DNA from 2 places in the Microbacterium sp. zg.Y909 genome. Region 2 is predicted to be linked to the other one. Evidence: riboswitches for the same ligand, from Rfam matches in the RefSeq annotation. Region 2 holds a riboswitch; the other holds the start of a gene.
What was found. Region 2 has a riboswitch for guanidine ahead of NQ160_RS06625 (DMT family transporter). Riboswitches for the same ligand answer to the same signal wherever they lie in the genome.

Region 1: another riboswitch for guanidine. It lies ahead of NQ160_RS15980 (DMT family transporter); the one in region 2 lies ahead of NQ160_RS06625 (DMT family transporter).

The regions. Positions count from the first base shown of each region.
Region 1 covers NZ_JANJFJ010000245.1:1,815-6,217, forward strand. Annotated here, with positions in the region: gene NQ160_RS15955 (hypothetical protein) at 1-114, shown strand, start outside; gene NQ160_RS15960 (DUF6804 family protein) at 172-516, shown strand; gene NQ160_RS15965 (DUF6157 family protein) at 521-925, opposite strand; gene NQ160_RS15970 (helix-turn-helix domain-containing protein) at 975-1,826, shown strand; tRNA gene NQ160_RS15975 (tRNA-Arg) at 1,970-2,045, opposite strand; gene NQ160_RS15980 (DMT family transporter) at 2,286-2,606, opposite strand; guanidine-III (ykkC-III) riboswitch at 2,617-2,681, opposite strand; gene NQ160_RS15985 (CPBP family intramembrane glutamic endopeptidase) at 2,724-3,596, opposite strand; gene trmB (tRNA (guanosine(46)-N7)-methyltransferase TrmB) at 3,593-4,351, opposite strand; partial or broken gene NQ160_RS15995 (DUF3097 domain-containing protein) at 4,394-4,403, opposite strand, start outside.
Region 2 covers NZ_JANJFJ010000059.1:12,461-16,863, reverse strand. Annotated here, with positions in the region: gene NQ160_RS06640 (DUF3097 domain-containing protein) at 1-385, shown strand, start outside; gene trmB (tRNA (guanosine(46)-N7)-methyltransferase TrmB) at 428-1,186, shown strand; gene NQ160_RS06630 (CPBP family intramembrane glutamic endopeptidase) at 1,183-2,055, shown strand; guanidine-III (ykkC-III) riboswitch at 2,099-2,163, shown strand; gene NQ160_RS06625 (DMT family transporter) at 2,174-2,494, shown strand; tRNA gene NQ160_RS06620 (tRNA-Arg) at 2,739-2,814, shown strand; gene NQ160_RS06615 (ROK family transcriptional regulator) at 3,385-4,403, shown strand, end outside.

The DNA of each region.
Region 1 (4,403 bases), on a different contig from region 2:
CGGCCGATGCCCTCCCCCGCGGAAGGTTGGCAGGCGGCGGCCACACGGTTCCCGGACTGCTTCTACATCCGCCCCGCCCGAGGGGATGCCGGGGCGATGCGCGGCCGGAAGTGAACCAGACCCTCGGCAGGACGCGTCACACTGGGTAGGAGCACGACGAACGGATCCCCCATGCCCTCACCGCAGACCCGCGCGCCGTCGGAGTACCAGCGCAACGCACTCGCCCCGGCGATCCTCGCCGCGACCGCGTGCCTGGCCGGCATCGCACTACTCAGCCATGAGTACTACCTCGCGATCCGCTTCATCGTGGCGATCCTCGCCGTGATCATCGGATGGTTCGCCCTGCAGGCCCGGCAATGGTGGTGGATGCCGGTCATGCTCGCGATCGCGATCGTCTGGAACCCGCTCTATCCGTTCGAGCTCTCCGGCCCGTGGTGGGTGGGCGCCCACGTGGCCGCGGCGGCGGTGCTCCTCACCGCCGGCGCGCTGATCCGCTCCCCGCGGACGGCCGCCTAGCCGCTCACCCCCGTGACGAGCGCATCGCGGGCTTCTGTGTGAGATCAGCGCGTTCGGCGAGGGACGCGTACTCGGCGCTGCCGAGCGCGACGAGCGCGACGCGGCCCTGCTCGTCGTGGTGGAACCCCCAGCCGTACCGCTTGGCCAGCGGAGAGGCGCGCAGGCACGCCTGATCTTTCGCGAAGAAGCGATCCCATTCCGCGGGGCGCTCGGACTCGCTGATCCCGGCGCGCACGGCGTGTACCTCGAAGAGGATCTCGTCCGACGTCCTCTCGTACGGGTGATCGTGGATCAACTCGTACTGCAGGGACGCCACACTCGGCTTCGCACCCGCGGGCGGCACCTCTGCGACTGGCACGGGACAGTCGGGCGCCGTGGTGATGAAGGTACTGCGGTAGTTCGTCGTCATGACCGCATCCTGCGCCCCGCGGCCCGCGCCGGTATTGCAGAATTGCGCCATGGAGGGCACGCGCACGAGAGCCATCGGCTCCGCCGAACGCTCCGGAGTGCTGCAGCCGCAGAATCTCGAGCGGTTCTCCGCCCGGTGGATCCCGCCGGCCGAAGACCTCCGAGACGTGGTCGACACCTACTGGGCGGTGCAGTGGCGGCTCGAGCCCGGCGAGTCCATCGAGCAGCGGATCATCGACCACCCGTCGATCACGCTCAGCATCGAGAGCGGCGACGTCGCGGCCCCGCTCGTGGTGACGTCCGCTCGATCCACGGCGTGGACGCGCACGATCAGCGGCAGCGGGGACGTCTTCGCGATTCGGCTGCGTCCCGCCGGCCTCGCCGTGCTGTCCGACCTCGAGGCTTCGTCGCTCCCCTACGAGCGAGAGGTCACCGCGGACCTCGACGGGCGCACGCACCGGCTCCTCCAGCAGATCGCGGCGGGGCCGGACTCGACCGCCAGGGCCGAGGCCGCAGACACCCTCGTGCGGGCGCTCCTCGCCGAGCGTCCGCTGAGGCCGTCGCAGCGGTTGGCGAATGCCGCCCTCGATGTCATCGCCGACCGACCGCACGTGCGGAAGACGTCGGACGTGGCCACCGCGCTCGGAGTGGGCGTGCGGACCCTGCAACGGACAGTGCGGGAGAACATCGGGCGCAGTCCCGGTGAGATCGCTCGCCGCGTGCGCCTGCAGGAGGTCGTCCGGCGCCTCTCAACCGAAGACGGGAGCCTCGCCGCCATCGCCGTCGAACTCGGCTACGTCGACCAGGCGCACCTCACCAACGACTTCCGCTCCGTCGCCGGGGTGACACCCGGTGCCTACCTCCGAGCGCTGGCGCGGGCGAACGAGGCGCTGGCCGGTTAGGGCGGGGTCGCACCGGGGTGGACATTCGGAGCGCCAGTGCCCGTTTCCCGCGACCGGCCCGAGACTCTGGCGAAACACGCGAGAGCGAGCCGAAACGACAAGATCGCCGCCCAGAGCTGGACGGCGATCTTCGTTTTCAGTGGTGGTGCCCCCGACAGGAGTCGAACCTGCGACCTACGGTACCGGAAACCGGCGCTCTATCCACTGAGCTACGGAGGCGTACCGAACGAGACTATCACTGGCCGGACGGCCCTCCCGACAACGCAGATCGCCCCGGAGCCTAAGCTCCGAGGCGATCAGTTGCGTGTGTCGGTTTCCGTATCCGGTCACCTCTCGGTATCCACGTTTCCGTTTTCTTCTCGCAGGACCGAAGCTACTCCGATCCCCCGCCGGGTCAAGGGGCGCCGCGCAGATCGACTCACCCTCGGGTTGAACGTGAAGGATGCCGGCATCCGCCCCTCACTCGGGGCTGACCAGCTTCAGCCCGACGATGCAGCCGACCAGGCCCAGGATGAGCAGGAACTTCACGAGCGAGAAGTCCTCATCCCCGGTGATCATCGCGTAGACGACGGTGATCGACGCGCCGATGCCCACCCACACGGCGTACGCGGTGCCGGTCGAGATCCCGCGCATCGCGTACGCGAGGCCGCCCATGCTCATCACGAGCGCGACGCCGAAGACCACCGATGGCCAGAGCTTGGTGAAGCCCTCGGATTTGCCCAGGGCGGTCGCCCAGACGGCCTCGAGGACTCCGGACACGATGAGAACGAACCACGACATGACACAGCCTCCTGGCCAGTCTTGTCGCTCACCGGGTACTGAACCGTCGTCCGGGGATCCGGTCGGGATCCGCCTCGATGCTACCGCCGCGCTCCGGGTGACGGGCCGCAGCGGCCGTCAGGGCGAGACGAAGAAGATCGCGTCGAGCAGCCCCGGGTTGTGGGCGTGCACGAGCACGGCGAAAACCACCGCGTCGAAGAGCAGATGCACCGTCACGACGTAGGCGAGCGAGCGCGTGCGCAGGAAGATGTAGCCCTGCAGAAGCGCGAACGGGATCGTCAGCGCCGGCCCCCACTCACGGTAGCCGAGCTCCCACAGGAACGACACGAACACGATCGCCTGCAGCAGGTTCGCCGACGGATCGGCGAAGTGCCGGCGCAGCAGGGCGAACACGGTGCAGATGAAGAACAGCTCGTCCCAGATGCCGACGGCCCCGACGCCGACGAACAGGCGCGCGATGAGGTCGGGGGTGTCCACCACCGGCCAGTTCATGTAGACGCCCGAGGTGATGAAGTAAAACGGCAGGATCAGCCAGCCGAGCACCAGCACGAGCAGAAGCCACACCCACTGGAAGGTCGTCCACCGCCCTCCCCCGCGCCACGGGAACGAGATCGCGCGGTCCCGGTACACCCAGCGCGAGATGACGTAGGGCACGACCACGGCTCCGCCGAGGGCGAGCGTGAACCGCACCATCGCGGCGTTGTCGAGCTCGGCCTTCAGATCGATGAGGCTGACGATGACCATGCCGAGGGCGATGAGCGACAGATCACGCACGAGGCTCGGCGGACGGGTGTCGGATGCCGCGGGCACGGCATCGCGCTCGCCACGCCGTTCCACGAGAGCGGCCACCACGAGCCCCGCGATGAGCAGCGCCCACCCGAGCAGGGGCTGCAGCAGCACGAAGAACGCGGGAGCGGCCAGACACACCAGCAGCGCGGGCACAGTGGCGAGGGAGACGAACGGCCTGGTGGCCGGGACGACCGTCTTCACGCGCGCGCCTTCCGCCGGTAGACCAGATCGCGGATCTCGCGGCCCTTTGCGGCGCCCTTGCGCTCGAATGCGGTCACGACGCGCCCCTCGAACCGCGGGGCCCACGTGCCGGCGAACCCGGGCTCGAAGTCGGCGGCGTCGTCCATGACCGCGTGCATCTGCAGCGCGTAGTCCTCCCAGTCGGTCGCGAGGCGCAGCAGACCGCCGTCGCGCAGCACGCGCGCGGCGAGCGCGGTGAAGGGCGGCACGACCAGTCGGCGCTTGGTGTGCTTCTTCTTGTGCCACGGGTCGGGGAAGAACACCCAGAGCTCCTGGACCGACGCTTCGGGCAGCAGGTGCTCGAGCACTTCGGGGGCGTTGGCATCGACGACGCGCAGGTTCCGCAGGCCCTGGCGGCCGGCGTCGAGCATGGTGCGGGCAAGGCCCGCCTTGAACACCTCGACTGCCAGGAAGTCCACCTCGGGGTGCGCCGCTGCCGCGTGCACGATCGCGTGCCCCTGGCCGGAGCCGATCTCGACGACCAGCGGGGCGGTGCGCCCGAACACCTCTGCCGGGTCGACCTCGGACCCGGCTCTCACGCTCGTCGTCGCACCGTCACGCTCCAGCGGCAGCGCGTAGAAGGGGGCCAGCTCGCGCCAGGCGCGCTCCTGCGCCTCGGACATGCGTCCGCTGCGGCGCACGAACGATACCGTGCGCTTTCGGAACGGGGCTTCGGAATCGGCGGTCGGGTCCGCGTCGGGCTCAGGGTCCGGCATGGGACAAGGCTACCGGTGTCGACCGGCGCGCCCCGCGACGGATCAGTCCTCC
Region 2 (4,403 bases):
GCGCGACGAGCCGCCGGGACCCGGTCGCCGGTACGGCGTGCTCGTGGACCACCTCGTGCCCGGCTCGAAAGAGCAGCGCATCGCGGATGCCGTCGCGCGCGGCCCGCACGGTGCGCACGTGCTGGTGGTCGGGCACCCCCACGTGGACGTCTGGGAGTGCGTGCTGCCGCGCGCCGTCGGCATCCCGGCGTGGCCGACGGTTCCCCGCGGCACCGACTGGAAGACCGGGGTGTGCCGGGCCCTCGGATGGCCCGCGGAGGAGCAGGCCGACACCGCGAGGGCGTGGCAGCGGATTCTCGGGAGCGTCCACACCTTCCGCGACCTCGACCCGAGTCTGCTCGGACCGGTGGAGCGGCTCATCGACTTCGTCACCCAGGACGACTGATCCGTCGCGGGGCCCTCCGGTCGACACCGGTAGCCTTGTCCCATGCCGGACCCTGAGCCCGACGCGGACCCGACCGCCGATTCCGAAGCCCCGTTCCGAAAGCGCACGGTGTCGTTCGTGCGCCGCAGCGGACGCATGTCCGAGGCGCAGGAGCGCGCCTGGCGCGAGCTGGCCCCCTTCTACGCGCTGCCGCTGGAGCGTGACGGGGCGACGACGAGCGTGAGAGCCGGGTCCAAGGTCGACCCGGCAGAGGTGTTCGGGCGCTCCGCCCCGCTGGTCGTCGAGATCGGCTCCGGTCAGGGGCACGCGATCGTGCACGCGGCAGCGGCGCACCCCGAGGTGGACTTCCTGGCAGTCGAGGTGTTCAAGGCGGGCCTTGCCCGCACCATGCTCGACGCCGGCCGCCAGGGCCTGCGCAACCTGCGCGTCGTCGATGCCAACGCCCCCGAAGTGCTCGAGCACCTGCTGCCCGAAGCGTCGGTGCAGGAGCTCTGGGTGTTCTTTCCCGACCCGTGGCACAAGAAGAAGCACACCAAGCGCCGACTGGTCGTGCCGCCCTTCACCGCGCTCGCCGCCCGCGTGCTGCGCGACGGCGGCCTGCTGCGACTCGCGACCGACTGGGAGGACTACGCGCTGCAGATGCGCGAGGTCATGGAAGGCGCCGCCGACTTCGAGCCCGCGTTCGCCGGCACGTGGGCCCCGCGGTTCGAGGGGCGCGTCGTGACCGCATTCGAGCGCAAGGGCGCCGCGAAGGGCCGCGAGATCCGCGATCTGGTCTACCGGCGGAAGGCGCGCGCGTGAAGACGGTCGTCCCGGCCACCAGGCCGTTCGTCTCCCTCGCCACCGTGCCCGCGCTGCTGGTGTGTCTGGCCGCTCCCGCGTTCTTCGTGCTGCTGCAGCCCCTGCTCGGGTGGGCGCTGCTCATCGCAGGGCTCGTGGTGGCAGCTCTCGTGGAACGGCGTGGCGGGCGCGATGCCGTGCCCGTGGCATCCGACACCCGTCCGCCGAGCCTCGTGCGTGATCTGTCGCTCATCGCGGTCGGCATGGTCATCGTCAGCCTCATCGATCTGAAGGCGGAACTCGACAACGCCGCGATGGTGCGGTTCACGCTCGCCCTCGGCGGCGCCGTGGTCGTGCCGTACGTCCTCTCGCGCTGGGTCTACCGCGACCGCGCGATCTCGTTCCCGTGGCGCGGGGGAGGGCGGTGGACGACCTTCCAGTGGGTGTGGCTTGTGCTCGTGCTGGTGCTCGGCTGGCTGATCCTGCCGTTTTACTTCATCACCTCGGGCGTCTACATGAACTGGCCAGTGGTGGACACCCCCGACCTCATCGCGCGCCTGTTCGTCGGCGTCGGGGCCGTCGGCATCTGGGACGAGCTGTTCTTCATCTGCACCGTGTTCGCCCTGCTGCGCCGGCACTTCGCCGATCTGTCGGCGAACCTGCTGCAGGCGATCGTGTTCGTGTCGTTCCTGTGGGAGCTCGGCTACCGCGAATGGGGGCCGGCGCTGACGATCCCGTTCGCGCTTCTGCAGGGCTACATCTTCCTGCGCACGCGCTCGCTCGCCTACGTCGTGACGGTGCACCTGCTCTTCGACGCGGTGGTGTTCGCCGTGCTCGTGCACGCCCACAACCCGGGGCTGCTCGACGCGATCTTCTTCGTCTCCCCCTGACGGCCGCTGCGGCCCGTAGCCCGGAGCGCGGCGGTAGCATCGGTGGCGGATCCCGACCGGATCCCCGGACGACGGTTCAGTACCCGGTGAGCGACAAGACTGGCCAGGAGGCTGTGTCATGTCGTGGATCGTTCTCGTCGTGTCGGGAGTTCTCGAAGCCGTCTGGGCGACCGCCCTGGGCAAATCCGAGGGCTTCACCAAGCTGTGGCCATCGGTGGTCTTCGGCGTCGCGCTCGTGATGAGCATGGGCGGCCTCGCGTACGCGATGCGCGAGATCTCGACCGGCACCGCGTATGCCGTGTGGGTGGGCATCGGTGCGTCGATCACCGTCGTCTATGCGATGATCACCGGGGATGAGGACTTCTCGCTCGTGAAGTTCCTGCTCATCCTGGGCCTGGTCGGCTGCATCGTCGGGCTGAAGCTGGTCAGCCCCGAGTGAGGGGCGGCGGATGCCGGCATCCTTCACGTTCAACCCGAGGGTGAGTCGTTCTGCGCGGCGCCCCCTTGACCCGGCGGGGGATCGGAGTAGCTTCGGTCCTGCGAGAAGAAAACGGATACGTGGAAACCGAGAGGTGACCGGATACGGAAACCGACACACGCAACTGATCGCCCCGGAGCTTAGGCTCCGGGGCGTTCTGCGTTGTCGGGAGGGCCGTCTGGCCAGTGATAGTCTCGTTCGGTACGCCTCCGTAGCTCAGTGGATAGAGCGCCGGTTTCCGGTACCGTAGGTCGCAGGTTCGACTCCTGTCGGGGGCACCACTACGGGTTGTACGCGGATCGGGTAATGACTCGTACGCGGAACTTCCAAGAACAAAGAAACGCCGCCTGGATCCAGGCGGCGTTTCGCGTTTCGTAGTGCTTCTGGCGTGTGGGATGTGCGGATGAGGCCCTCAGACGCGCGGATGGCTCGACGTGGGCGCCGGCGCCCGTTTTCGGGGATGCTGGCGCCGACCTTCGAGCCGGCGTTCCGTCGTGAGGTAGCTGGTGGGGCTACGTGCGTATGGGTCCGACGGCGAGGATCCACCGCGCTGGACAGCGGCGTTCTCTCATGAAGGAGCGGGGCGCGTCCTTCGCGGTCGTATCCCGGATAAGACCCGCCCGCACCCTGCCTAGTCGCTGGTGATGAGGCGAGCGCGCGGTCCCCGCATGGCTCCACGTCAAGTTCCAGCGCTGGGGGTGACGCTGCTGGCGTTTGCCTGCTTCAGCCGTCGCCAGGCCAGCCAGGGTCAGTGGCGCGGGGTGTGTGGGGCGAATGGTCTACCGAAGCGGGCTGGACACAGCCCTCAAGCAGGTTCTATGGTTAATTCAGTCCTAAACAAAGGAGTGAATATGGTCGGGCATAGGAGCCAGCCGGACGTCAACCGGACCGCCATCCTGGCTCACCTCGGTGGCCAGGGGCCCGCGTCCCGAGCCGACCTGGCGCGTGCGCTCGACGTTTCGCCCGCGCTGGTGACGCAACTCACTCGCGACCTGCTCTCCGAGGGGCTCATCGAAGAGCGCGAAGCCGCGAGTAGCGGCGGACGCCCGGCTCGAATGCTGGGACTGGTGTCCCATGATCTTGCAGCTATCGGCGTTAAAGTCGCTCCGGACCACGTGGCCTTCGTGGAGGTCAGCATCGACGGGCGAGTGCTCCGCACCGAAACGGAGGCGTTCGAGGCGATCTCCCCGCTTGCCACGTCTACGCTCATCGCGTTGCTACGGGACTTCATCGGGTCTGGAGCAACCGGTCGGATTCTCGGCGTTGGCGTGGGCCTGCCGGGGACAGTGGCCGAGCAGGGTATCGGAGTCGTGGACTCCACCCAACTGGGCTGGGCGCAGGTGCCGCTCGGTGACCTGCTTCGGCGTGCACTGCAACTCCCGGTCGTAGTGGAGAACAACGTCAACGCGCTCAGCGTTGCCGAGCAACTCTTTGGACGCAGCCGTGAGTTCGGGAGCGCGCTCGTGGTCACGGTTGGCAACGGCGTGGGTGCGGGGCTGGTATCTGACGGCGTTGTCTTGCGCGGGCGTGCCGGCGGCGCAGGTGACCTGGGTCACATTCCCGTACGAGAAAACGGCCCGTTATGCCAGTGCGGCAACCGCGGATGCCTCGAGGCGCTCATCGGCCAGGCCGCGTTGATCAATGATGCTCGTTCCATTCGGCTGATCGGCGAAGGCGAAGGCATCGACGCGTTGCGTGCTCTCGCCGATGGAGGCAACGACGAGGCGCGCGAGATCTTCGCGCACGCGGGCCACGAACTTGGTCGCGCCGTCGCGGGCGCCGTGAACCTGTTCGACCCGGCCGTGGTCATCGTGCTCGGGGAGGGCGTTGAAGCGTGGACGCACTGGTCGGCGTCTTTCGATGCGGCGCT